Regions from separate parts of the Enterobacter sp. SA197 genome, predicted to be linked through region 2. Evidence: predicted binding sites of a transcription regulator. Region 2 holds the regulator's gene; each other region holds the start of a gene.
The links. The regulator ArgR, encoded in region 2, controls arginine synthesis, uptake and breakdown. The targets are predictions, from matches to a motif close to ANTGAATAAAAATACANT.

Region 1 (4,379 bases), 1.1 Mb from region 2:
GCGGCCATCTCCGCCTGGGTTTAACCGCGCTATGCGCGCCGGCATAGTTTGCCGTGCGCGCATCGACTATAATCCGGGTTCAAATCATTGGCCCTGTTGGTGAATACGCGATGTTGAGTAATGGACTGCAACAGCAGACCGCTGTCCCGCTATACAGACAGTTGAAGGATAAAATCCTCAGCGATATCTCCTCCGGCAAACTTACGGAAGGGGCGAAAATACCCACCGAAGTTGAGCTGAGCGAGCTGTATGACATTAGCCGTGTGACGGTGCGTAACGCTATTAAAGAGCTGGTGGACGAAGGCTATCTGGTTAAGAAACAGGGAAAGGGTACCTTTGTTTGTCTGCCGAAGATTGAACGTAAAGTGGTGCATCTGCTGAGCTTTACCGATGCCTGTGACAGTAGCCATCTGACTACCGCCAGCAAGGTGCTGCGTACCGCTATCCTCGACGATTATCACCATATTCGCGAAGCGCTGCGCTTAGCTGACGACGACTCGCTGCTCTATATTCAACGCCTGCGTCGCGCGGGGGACCAACCTTTGATGCTGGAGAATAACTACTACTCACTCAAGCGATTTGGTTTTTTACAGCAGGAAGATCTGAGCGGTTCGTTGTATCAGCTTTTACGCGAAAAGTACGCGATTTGCCCGACCCATGCCGGGGAAACCACCGTGGAGATGGTGCGCGCCCACGGCGAGACGGCAACGTTGCTGGAACAGCCGCTCGGAGAGCCGCTGTTTTTAATGAAGACGCTGATTCTGGATGCCGACTACCAGCCTATTCACTACGGCGAGCAGCTTATCGTTGCCGAGCGGTATAAATTCAATTTTTGAGATGCGGGTGATTCTCCCGGATGCGCTGCGCTTATCCGGGCTACGCCTGAGTGTCGCCACGGTAGGCGTAGCGCGCCGTGGAAATGATTACGGAGCCAGCGTCGCCACCATCACCGCTTTAATCGTATGCATCCGGTTTTCAGCCTGATCAAACACAATGCTTGCGGCTGATTCAAACACCTCATCCGTCACTTCCATCCCGCCGTGCAGACCAAACTCTTCCGCCATTTTCTTGCCGAGCGTGGTCTGGTCGTCATGGAATGCCGGCAGGCAGTGAAGGAATTTCACATTGGCATTGCCGGTCAGTGTCAGCATCTGGCTGTTCACCTGGTACGGGCGTAGCAGGCTGATCCGCTCTGCCCATTTTTCCTTTGCCTCGCCCATTGAGACCCACACGTCAGTGTAGATAAAGTCCGCGTCCTTCACGCCTGCGGCAATATCTTCAGTCAGTGTAATGTTGCCGCCGTTCTTCCTGGCCTGCGCCGTGCATTCTGTCACCAGGCGCTCTTCCGGCCAGCAGGCGGTCGGGGCGACAAGACGCAGATCCAGGCCAACCAGGGCGGCGGCTTCCAGCATTGAGTTACCCATGTTATTGCGCGCATCGCCGGCATACACCAGGGTCATCTCGTTAAAGGGTTTTCCCGGCAGGTGTTCCTGCATGGTCAGTAAATCGGCCAGCAGCTGGGTCGGGTGGAACTCATTTGTCAGGCCATTCCATACCGGTACTCCGGCGAATTCCGCCAGCGTTTCAACGATTTCCTGGCCGTAACCACGATACTGAATCCCGTCGTACATTCTTCCCAGCACGCGCGCAGTATCTTTAATTGATTCTTTATGCCCAATCTGACTGCCGCTTGGGCCGAGATAAGTGACGCGAGCGCCCTGGTCAAATGCGGCAACTTCGAAAGAGCACCGGGTGCGAGTGGAGTCTTTTTCGAAGATGAGCGCGATGTTTTTACCAGTAAGCTTTTGTACTTCCTGACCTTTTTTCTTATCAGATTTTAACCGGGCGGCAAGTTGTAGCAGGGTGTTGATTTGTTCAGGGGTAAAATCGAGTAATTTTAAAAAGTGCTTTTGGTAAAACGTCGTCATGGTTCCCTCACCTGGCTGGCCACTTATTGAATTAAAATTCAATTTATATGTATTAATATTCATTTTCAAGCGCTATGAATAAATCTTTTCTCCCAGGAGTGGAGGCATTGACGGCGGTATGTGACAATAAGTCTATCTGCCACATTATGAGGAATGAGCCATGGCGAACCCGGAACAACTGGAAGAGCAGCGCGAAGAGACGCGTTTGATTATTGAAGAATTGCTGGAAGACGGCAGCGATCCTGATGCGCTGTACACCATTGAGCATCACCTGTCGGCAGATGACTTCGAAACTCTGGAAAAAGTGGCGGTCGAAGCCTTTAAGATGGGCTATGAAGTGACCGAGCCGGAAGAGCTGGAGCTGGAAGATGGCGAAGTCGTTATCTGCTGCGACCTGCTTTCTGAGAGCGCACTGAATGCCGATCTGATTGATGCTCAGGTTGTACAACTGATGGATCTCGCAGAAAAATTTGAAGTCGAATACGACGGTTGGGGCACCTACTACGAAGACCCGAACGGTGAAGACGGCGACGAAGGTGATGACGATTATGAGGATGAAGACGACGACGGCGTGCGTCACTAAATCCCCCTGCGGCGGCTTCGGCTGCCGCACTGCAAGGAACAGGCATGGATTACCCGCAAATACTCTCTCCGGTTTTACACTTTCTGCACTGCACGACCCCGCAAGCCTGGATAGACAAAGCCCGTGACCCGGCACATCTGCCTCTGTTACTCACCGACCATCTGATCTGCGAACTGAAAGCGGCGCAAACGGCCATGCTGTTGGTGCGTAAATACGTTGCCAGTAAAGAAGGGGCCAACATGCTGCTGGAATGGCTGAAACCCTACGAGGCGTTCGCCTTTCGTGAAGGGCCAGAGCCCGATTTCAATACGTTGCAAAAACAGGTAGCCAAAGGCGCGATGCCCAAAACGGAGGATCCGTGGGGACAGGCATTAATCGACAGCATGGTATTGCTGATTAAAGAAGAGTTGCACCATTTCTGGCAGGTTCGTGAAGCCATGACAGCGCGCAATATTCCCTATGTGAAAATCACCGCCAGTCGTTACGCCAAAGGTATGCTGAAAGGGGTGCGCACGCATGAACCGTTGACTCTTATCGATAAGCTCATCTGTGGCGCCTATATCGAAGCGCGATCCTGCGAGCGCTTTGCGGCGCTGGCACCGCATCTGGACGATGAGCTAAAAGCATTCTATCTGTCACTATTGCGCTCGGAGGCCCGCCATTATCAGGATTACCTGACGCTGGCGCAGCAAATTTCAAAGACCGACATTACGCCACGTATTCGCTATTTTGGTGAGGTTGAAGCCGCCTTGATCAGCACCCCTGATGCCGAATTCCGCTTTCACAGCGGCGTGCCGCTCTGACCTGTCAGAAGCGGTTGTTCTGTTTCTCACGGCGTGACATCTTTCCAGGGCGGTTAAAGAGGCGGCATTACCGCTTTGGTGAGTGTTGTGGGCGTTATTCGGCTGACCGCGGAATATCAGTAAGCGGTTTGCCTCTCCCGTACAACGTGAGGGAGGCATGGTTTAAAGTGATTTCAACATCCTTACTTCGCAATCCACATGCCCGGTACAGCCGAGCGGCTCATGAATATGCATAAAGCCAAGGTGTTCGTACAGGCCTATTGCCTCTTTCAGAAAGGCCGTAGTCTCCAGATAACAGCGCGTAAACCCCTGCGCACGCGCGTGATCAAGGGCGAGAAGGGCCAGTTTTTTTGCCATCCCCAGGCCACGCGCTGAGGGCAGGAAATACATCTTTTGCAGCTCGCAGATATCCGGCTCGCTACCGCTCAGTGGTGCTACGCCGCCGCCGCCCACAACAACGCCATCCTGCTCAACCACCCAATAGGCATGGCCCGGTTGGCTGTAGAGTTGATAAAGCTCATCAAGATTAGGATCGGCCACGGTATAGCCTTTGTCAGCAGTCAGACCGTATTCTGCGGAAACCTGACGGATAACGGCGGCGATAACGGCATTATCACAGGCACGAATTGGGCGTAATGTTACGCACTGTTTAGCCACTACATTCATACATACACTCAATAATACAAACTTATTAATTGGCGTATTTAATAGCACTCTCTGAAAGTGCGTGCAAGTTGTTTAATACAGATGCCATTTATTGGTCGATACGTTATCGTAGCGCGCTCACGGAAGTGATAATCATTATTTGCTTATTCAATGCTTATATTTAAGGATGATGTTTTTATGCACGGAGATATCCGTTTTAAGAATGATGTAAGGCAGTCGTTTATATTTCATGGTAAAGGTCTGGACTATTTTTTAATTTCACTAGTCAATATTTTTCTGTCGCTTATCACTATTGGTATTTACATGCCCTGGGCGATGGTGCGATCCCGCCGTTACCTCTATGAAAATCTCGAACTCAACGGCGCACGCTTTGGCTACCACGCAAAGGGGAGTGCACTG
Region 2 (4,379 bases):
CGAAGATTATGGATAAGCTTATCCGCGATGGGCGCGTGATCCGTGGCTACATTGGGATTGGCGGAAGAGAGATAGCCCCAATGCATGCTCAGGGTGGCGCTATCGATCAGATCCAGGGCATCGTGGTTAATGAGGTGGCACCGGATGGCCCCGCCGCGCAGGCAGGGATTCAGGTGAATGACGTTATTGTCTCGGTAAATGGTAAACCGGCGATTTCCGCGCTGGAAACCATGGATCAGGTTGCAGAGATACGTCCGGGTTCAGAAATTCCGGTTGAAGTCATGCGGGAAGATAAAAAGCTCAAATTGCAGGTCACCATTCAGGAATATCCGGCGACCAGCTAATGCATAAAAAAACCGGAGCGCATGCGGCTCCGGTTTTTGTGCTTACCCCTGATGGCAAGCGGCACACCAGGTGGCTGCAGTCATTATTTGTTAACGAAGTCTTCACCCAACTGGATATCTTTTTTCAGCGTATCCAGCATCCCTTCCAGTGCCTGCTGTTCGAACTCGCTCAATGAGCCTATTGCCTTGCGTTCTTCAATACCATTTTTGCCCAACAGCAGCGGTTGAGAGAAGAAACGCGCATGCTGCCCGTCACCTTCAACGTAAGCACACTCCACCACGCCTTGCTCACCCTGCAACGCCCTTACCAGCGACAGACCAAAACGTGCTGCCGCCTGCCCCATAGACAGCGTTGCCGAGCCGCCACCCGCTTTCGCTTCCACCACTTCGGTGCCGGCATTCTGAATACGTTTTGTCAGATCGGCAATTTCCTGCGCAGAGAAGCTCACGCCCGGGATTTGCGACAGTAAAGGCAGGATAGTCACACCTGAATGCCCCCCCACAACGGGGACCTCGATATCCGTCGGCTGCTTACCTTTAAGCTCAGCAACAAACGTATTGGAACGGATGATGTCCAGGGTAGTGACCCCAAACAGCTTATTCTTGTCATACACACCCGCTTTTTTCAGCACTTCTGCTGCGATGGCAACGGTGGTATTGACCGGGTTAGTAATGATCCCAATACAGGCTTTCGGACAGGTTGTCGCGACCTGGGCTATCAGATTTTTCACGATGCCGGCATTGACGTTAAAAAGATCGGACCGGTCCATACCGGGCTTGCGGGCCACGCCAGCTGAGATAAGGACAACGTCTGCACCCTGGAGGGCTGGCGTTGCATCTTCACCGGAAAAACCTTCAATCTTCACCGCGGTAGGAATATGGCTGAGGTCAACAGCGACTCCAGGGGTGACAGGAGCGATATCATACAGAGTGAGTTCTGAACCTGAAGGCAGTTGAGTTTTCAGTAGTAGAGCTAACGCCTGGCCAATGCCACCAGCTGCGCCGAGGACTGCAACTTTCATCATAAACTCCTTATTATGGTTAGCTAAATATTTCGTTACTCCGTTGCGGCGACCTTAATTCACCCTGATAATTATGGCATCATGCAAACCAAAATTCTGCGGCACGGCACGCTTTTAAAATATTATAATGGGCTTTTCCGATCGACTGACAAACAAACTCAGCGATTACCACTGAGTGTTTACAATATAGACTCGCCAACCATCAAAATAACACCAAATGCATAACATTTATTTTACTTTTGCTTAAATTTGCGACATATGACACAAGCAAATCCCATCCCTTGCAGTGCAGAGAAATTAATAATTGTCTCTTAAATAACAGTATTTTAGATCTTTCCACGGTAGATTATTTGCATAAAAATTCATCCATATGCATAATAATGTAGTTTTCACGACCTGATACGGGTGACTTATGCGAAGCTCGGCAAAACAAGAAGAATTAGTTAAAGCCTTTAAGGCCCTACTTAAAGAAGAGAAATTCAGCTCTCAGGGAGAAATTGTTTCAGCGTTGCAGGAGCAAGGTTTTGACAATATCAATCAATCCAAAGTCTCCCGGATGCTCACCAAATTTGGTGCAGTACGGACACGCAACGCCAAAATGGAGATGGTGTACTGCCTGCCGGCAGAACTCGGCGTCCCTACCACCTCCAGCCCGCTGAAAAACCTGGTGCTGGACATTGATTACAACTCTGCCGTTGTGGTCATTCATACCAGCCCTGGCGCGGCGCAGCTTATTGCGCGTCTGCTGGATTCTCTGGGCAAAGCAGAGGGAATTCTGGGCACCATTGCAGGGGACGACACCATTTTCACCACCCCAGCCAATGGTTTTACGGTAAAAGAGCTTTACGAAGCTATCCTCGTTTTATTCGAACAAGAGCTCTGACACGGCACTTCTCTCCCCTCGTCCCCTGCGAGGGGCTCCTCTTGTTCATCGCTGTTTTGTCATCACCCTGCCATTTTTTTGACACATTGTGCGATTTTACGCTACATCACATTCACCAAATCTATCATTCCGCACAAAAAATCAAATCCTAATATCCTAATGATTTTATTGGTTTTTAACGGCGTAAAAAGTCATTTTTATACATTATTTGATATAAAAAACCGTTTCCTTACCACTTACTTACATTGGAAATAATTAGTCTGGTATTAATTTTTCGGGTGATTAGTGTATACTTGATTTTGTGATGAGGGTCACGAAATAAGACTCTCCAAAAGAAAATGTGACGAGGCAAATATCATGAATATCAAATCTACTGTAGCAGCACTCAGCGTTCTTTCCGTTCTCTCTTTTGGCGCCTTTGCCGCTGACTCCATTGGTGCCGGGCAAGCGCAGAATCGCGAGTCTATGGGAACCATTTCCGTCGGTGGGATTAGCTCTTCACCCATGGATATGCGTGCCGAGCTGAACAAAAAAGCGGAACAACAGGGTGCCTCAGCTTACCGCATCATTGAAGCCCGCACCGGTGACAACTGGCATGCCACGGCTGAACTCTATAAATAAGCTGTACCGACGCACCGCTATACCAACGTACCTTTAAGAAAGATCGCTCAACGGCACAGGCATAAAAATAGCAGTTTAACCCTTCTCGCCGTTGGGATTTAAGGAGAAAGAATATGAAACGTAACACTATCATCGCTACCCTTGGTCTGGCTTCTCTGCTCTCATTCGGTGCCAGCGCCGCAACGCAGATCTCCGCCGACCAGGCACAAAATCTTCAGCCGATGGGCAGTGTCTCCATCTCCCAGACGGCCAGTTCACCCATGAGCATCCGTGAGCAACTGTCAGCTAAAGCCGATCGGGCAGGCGCTTCCAGCTATCGCGTAACCGAATTGCAGGAAGGCGACACCTGGCACGCCACAGCTGAACTGTATAAATAAACCCTCGTCGTAAATGTCCTACGACTTGCCCCTGCATGACAGGGGCTTTTTTATGCCTGTCGGTCAACGAATATTGAAACGCAACTGTCCTTCCAGCTCCTCTTCTGCCTCATCAAACAACAGAATCAACGCCCCAAAACGTCGGCGTAATTTCTCGGGCAGATGGATAAACTCGATTTCCACCGGCAAGGGTAACCCGTTTGTCACAGTGTTCCAGAGTGAATCCAAATCACTGACCTCGTTACCCTCAAGAGATAGCTGGCGGGAAAAGTCACGAAAAAACGCCGTCTGGTCATCTATTTCGTCAAAATCAAAGGTGTAGATATTCATTATCCGCCATCCTGCCAAAGGGGCGGTGATACCGCCCCGTACGCTTATAATCCCCCGATATGCAGGGTTTTGACTTCCATGAACTCTTCCAGTCCCAGTACCGACCCTTCGCGCCCCAGACCCGACTCTTTTACCCCGCCAAACGGGGCAAGTTCCGTCGAGACAGCGCACTCATTGATGCCAATCATACCGCTCTCTAATGCCTGAGATACCCGGAAGACCCGCGACAGATTCTGAGTATAGAAATAGGCAGCCAGCCCAAAGGGCGTAGCATTAGCGCGCTGGATGACCTCATCTTCAGAGGTAAAACGGAAACAGGCGGCGACCGGACCAAAGGTCTCTTCTTTCGCAAGTTTCATTCCTTCGCTGCAATTACCCAGCACCGTAGGCTGCCAGAAGTTGCCTCCCCGCTCATGCGCTTTCCCCCCCGCCAGCACTTTAGCGCCATGCGCGACGGCGTCTTCAACATGTTCCCGAACCTTATCCACCGCAGAAGCTTCAATAAGCGGGCCGACCACCACACCGTCATCAAGGCCATTGCCGACGTTGAGCGCGTTTACCTCGCTGGCCAGTTTCTGCGTGAAGGTCTCATACACCGACTCATGAATGTAGAAGCGGTTAACGCTCACGCACACCTGCCCGGCATTGCGGAATTTATTGGCAATGGCACCTTTGACCGCTGCATCAATATCCGCATCCTCAAACACGATATAAGGGGCATTTCCCCCCAGCTCCATTGACACCTTTTTCATGGTGTCGGCGGCGTTACGAACCAGCGTTTTACCTACCGCAGTGGAACCGG
Region 3 (4,379 bases), 690 kb from region 2:
CGCCATGTGCAGGCAGTCCAGCCAGGTGTCTAGCGCATCGAACAGCCCTTCTTTGTCTTCCTGCATGTCTTTGTTGTAGGCCAGCGGCAGACCTTTGAGGGTCATCATCATGCCGGTCAATGCCCCCTGCACACGGCCACATTTACCACGGATAAGCTCAAGCGCATCCGGGTTTTTCTTTTGCGGCATCAGCGAGGAGCCCGACGTTACACGATCGGACAGCTCTACAAATCCGGCTTCGCCAGTGTTAAAGAAAATCAGGTCTTCGGCAAAACGAGACAGATGCACCATGCTAATTGAAGCATCAGAGAGCAGCTCCAGCACATGGTCACGGTCAGAAACGGTATCCAGACTGTTACGGGTCGCGCAGCTAAAGCCCAGCCAACCGGCGAGTTGCTCACGATCGATCTCATAAGCGGTCCCCGCCAGCGCGCCACAACCCAGCGGGCTGACATCCAGACGCTTAAGCGTGTCCTGCAAACGGCTTTCGTCACGCGCCAGCATCTCAACGTAGGCCAGGCACCAGTGGGCAAAGGTTACCGGCTGGGCACGTTGCAGGTGGGTGTAACCTGGCATCACCGCGTCCTGGTTATTTTCTGCGGTTTCCACCAGCGCGCTTTGCAGCTGACGGCAGGCGGCAAGCAGCTCTGCTACTGTATCCTTGCACCACAGTTTGAGATCGGTCGCCACCTGGTCATTACGACTACGCCCGGTGTGCAGCTTTTTACCCAGCTGACCCACTTTATCGATAAGCTTGCCTTCCACCCAGCTATGGATGTCTTCCGCATCGCTTTCGAGGATCTGCTGTGGGTTCGCCTGCACTTCCTCTAACAGAACGTTCAGCGCGCCTTCCAGCTGAGCCTGCTCTTCACTGCTCAGCACGCCCACGGTGACCAGCGCTTTGGACCAGGCCACAGAGCCAACGATATCCTGCTCCGCCAGGCGATAGTCAAAGCGCAAAGAGTCATTGAACTGTTTGAACCGTTGATCTGCTGCCTGTGAAAAACGCCCACCCCAAAGTGCCATAACATGCTTCCTTAAATTCGTTTCGTTCTGATATTTATGCCGGATGGCGCTGCGCCTGTCCGGCCTTAAGATTCGGTTGCTTGTGCTTACGCGAGAATACGCGTGCCAATCGGCGTGCCGTTAAACAGCGCAGGCAGTTGCTCTGCATGACGCCAGGAGGCGATATCCACCGGGCGGTTCAGGGCGCGCGCAGCATCCAGCGCCGCATTCACCTTCACAATCATGCCGTCGGTGATAATGCCCTGCGCAATAAGCTGTTCTGCTTTGGCCGCCGTCATTTCGGCGATACGCTGGCCTTTGCCATCCAGAATCCCGCTCACATCTGAAAGGAGAATCAAATCTGCTCCCAGCGTTGCTGCCAGCGCCGTCGCTGCCTGATCGGCATTGACGTTCATCAGGCGGCCATCGTCGGTCACGCCAATCGAGCTGATAACCGGCAGGAAGCCGCCTTCCAGCAGGGAATTCACCAGCTTCGGCGAGCCGGGCAGCGCCTGACCCACATGGCCCAGTTCTTTATCCAGCTCGGTGACTTTCACGCTGTCTCCGTCGCCAAGGAACAGGCCAACAGAGGCAATCTTGTGTTTCTTCGCCCAGGCCAGCAGGGTTTTGTTGGCCGTGCCCGCCAGGGCGCCGGTAATAATGTCGATTTGATCGGCAGGGGTGACGCGCAGACCGTTTTTCTTGGTCACCGGTAAACTGAGCTTTTTCATCAGCTCATCCACCACACAGCCACCGCCATGCACAATCACCAGCGGACGTTCATGGGATTCACGGTAATTCACCAGCGCGGTAAACAGACGCTCCAGCGCTTCTTCACTATCCAGCAGTACGCCACCGAGTTTAATAATTAATGGGTTCATCATCACGCCTGCACTCAATTAGATAAGAGACTGGGTTTCAGCATAGCCGAAACGAATATTTGCACACTGCATAGCCTGAGCCGCCGCCCCCTTCAGAAGATTATCTTCGGTCGCGACCACAATCAGGTGCTCATCCTGTACCGCAAAGCCGATATCGCAGAAGGGCAGACCCACTACGTTTTTCAGCGCCGGCACGCCTTTTTCATACAGGCGCACCAGTGGCTTATTGCGGTAGGCCTTCTGGTAAATCTCTGCAATCTGCCCGTGCGTCACGCCAGGCTTCAGGCGGCAGGTGATGGTTTCCAGAATGCCACGGGCGAAATTACCCAGATGCGGGGTGAAAATCACCGGTGCGCCGAGGTGGGTGGTGATTTCCGGATGATGGCGATGGTTAAACACGCCATAAGGCTGCAGGCTGACCTCACAGAAGCTATTAGAGACTGCCGCTTTGCGCCCTGCGCCGCTCACACCGCTGGTTGCGTTAATCACCGGCCACTGGTTGAGATCCAGCACGCCGGCATCAATCAGCGGTTTAAGAGAGAGTTGCGCTGCGGTTGGGTAACAGCCCGGCACCGCGATGAGATTCGCCGCTTTCAGCGCATCAGTGCTCCACTCCGCCAGCCCGTAGACCGCCTGCGCCAGCAGGTCAGGGTGCTGATGCGTGAAGCCGTAGAATTTTTCATAAAACGCGGGGTCGTTAACACGGAACGCACCGGAGAGGTCAAACACCACGCAGCCAGCGGCAAGAAATTGTGGTGCCAGGTCGTGACTCACTTCGTGCGCGGTCGCCAGAAACACCACGTCAACGCCTTCAACGAACTCGTTGATGTCGGACATTGGCTGCAACGGCAGATCAACAATGCCTTTCAACTGCGGATGTAAATCGGAGACCAATTTTCCTGCATCATTGCTTTGCGCTGAAACCGTCAAAGCGGTTATGTTCATATGAGGATGGCGATTTACATAGGTCACTAGCTCTGCGCCGGCATATCCGCTGGCACCCACAATTAATGTGTTCAACATCGGGGCAGTCTACCTTCTTAGTGCGTCAAGTTTGCCAGGGAGTGATTCGACATCAATCCCACGTCGCTCTGTAAAGGCGCCGAATGGGTTCCTTTACGCTCAACATTAATGTATTTTTATTCACTATTAATGCATGAATATTGATACTATCACGAACTCAGGTATGTCAACAATGAAAATGAATTTGCCGCCATTTATCGAGATTTACCGCGCCCTGATTGGCACGCCGTCCATCAGCGCAACGGAAGAAGCCCTTGATCAAAGCAATGCTTCTTTAATCAATCTGCTGGCAGGATGGTTTGGCGACCTCGGGTTCAAGGTGGAAGTTCAGCCCGTTCCCGGCACGCGCAATAAGTTTAATCTGTTAGCCAGCATTGGTGAGGGGGCGGGTGGCCTCCTGTTAACCGGTCACACCGATACCGTCCCCTTTGATGACGGTCGCTGGACGCGCGATCCCTTCACGCTGACCGAGCACGACAACAAACTCTACGGGCTGGGGACGGCGGATATGAAAGGCTTCTTCGCCTTCATCCTGGATGCCCTGCGTGATATTGATGTGACGACGCTGAAAAAGCCGCTCTACGTACTGGCCACTGCCGACGAAGAGACCAGTATGGCAGGCGCACGCTACTTCGCCGAAAACACGCAGCTGCGCCCGGACTGCGCCATCATTGGCGAGCCAACCTCCCTGCAGCCGGTGCGCGCCCACAAAGGTCACATCTCAAGCGCGATCCGCATTCTTGGGCAATCGGGCCACTCCAGCGATCCGGCACGGGGCGTAAACGCCATAGAGCTGATGCACGACGCCATCGGCCATATCCTGCATCTGCGCGATAACCTGAAAACGCGTTATCACTACGATGCCTTTACCGTCCCCTACCCGACGCTGAACCTCGGCAGCATTAACGGTGGCGATGCCTCTAACCGCATCTGTGCCTGCTGCGAGCTGCACATGGATATTCGTCCGCTGCCGGGAATGACCCTTAACGATCTCAACGGGCTGCTTGCTGAGGCCCTGGAGCCGGTAAGCAGCCGCTGGCCGGGTCGTCTTACCGTCACCGAACTGCACCCGCCGATTCCAGGCTACGAATGCCCGCCCGATCACCAACTGGTGGAAGTGGTGGAAAAACTGCTGGGCATGGAGACAGAAGTGGTGAACTACTGCACCGAAGCGCCTTTCATCCAGACCCTTTGCCCCACGTTGGTGTTAGGTCCTGGTTCCATTAATCAGGCACATCAGCCTGATGAATATCTTGAGACGCGCTTTATTAAGCCCACCCGCGAGCTGATAACCCAGGTGGTGCATCACTTCTGCTGGCACTGATTTACCTCATCTCACCCTGCCAGGGTGAGGTGAAATCGCAGTGACGTTGTTCACATTTTCATAAGCAACGCTTATCAGCCGCAAAGCGAATTAAATTTCGTAAATTCACGCCATTTATTCGTTTGCTGAACCGATTTCGCCGCAAT

Region 1: the regulator ArgR is predicted to act here: its motif matches at 1,954-1,971, upstream of argF (ornithine carbamoyltransferase).
Region 3: the regulator ArgR is predicted to act here: its motif matches at 3,017-3,034, upstream of argC (N-acetyl-gamma-glutamyl-phosphate reductase).

Annotation. Positions count from the first base shown of each region.
Region 1 covers NZ_CP096393.1:544,287-548,665, forward strand. The annotation lists gene M1D91_RS02520 (YfcC family protein) at 1-24, shown strand, start outside; gene M1D91_RS02525 (GntR family transcriptional regulator) at 111-836, shown strand; gene argF (ornithine carbamoyltransferase) at 924-1,928, opposite strand; gene rraB (ribonuclease E inhibitor RraB) at 2,089-2,511, shown strand; gene miaE (tRNA isopentenyl-2-thiomethyl-A-37 hydroxylase MiaE) at 2,556-3,314, shown strand; gene M1D91_RS02545 (GNAT family N-acetyltransferase) at 3,477-3,980, opposite strand; gene M1D91_RS02550 (YjgN family protein) at 4,158-4,379, shown strand, end outside.
Region 2 covers NZ_CP096393.1:4,460,223-4,464,601, forward strand. The annotation lists gene degS (outer membrane-stress sensor serine endopeptidase DegS) at 1-344, shown strand, start outside; gene mdh (malate dehydrogenase) at 428-1,366, opposite strand; gene argR (transcriptional regulator ArgR) at 1,779-2,249, shown strand; gene yhcN (peroxide/acid stress response protein YhcN) at 2,607-2,870, shown strand; gene yhcN (peroxide/acid stress response protein YhcN) at 2,984-3,247, shown strand; gene M1D91_RS20875 (barstar family protein) at 3,311-3,577, opposite strand; gene M1D91_RS20880 (NAD-dependent succinate-semialdehyde dehydrogenase) at 3,622-4,379, opposite strand, start outside.
Region 3 covers NZ_CP096393.1:130,730-135,108, reverse strand. The annotation lists gene argH (argininosuccinate lyase) at 1-1,026, opposite strand, end outside; gene argB (acetylglutamate kinase) at 1,113-1,889, opposite strand; gene argC (N-acetyl-gamma-glutamyl-phosphate reductase) at 1,905-2,909, opposite strand; gene argE (acetylornithine deacetylase) at 3,082-4,233, shown strand.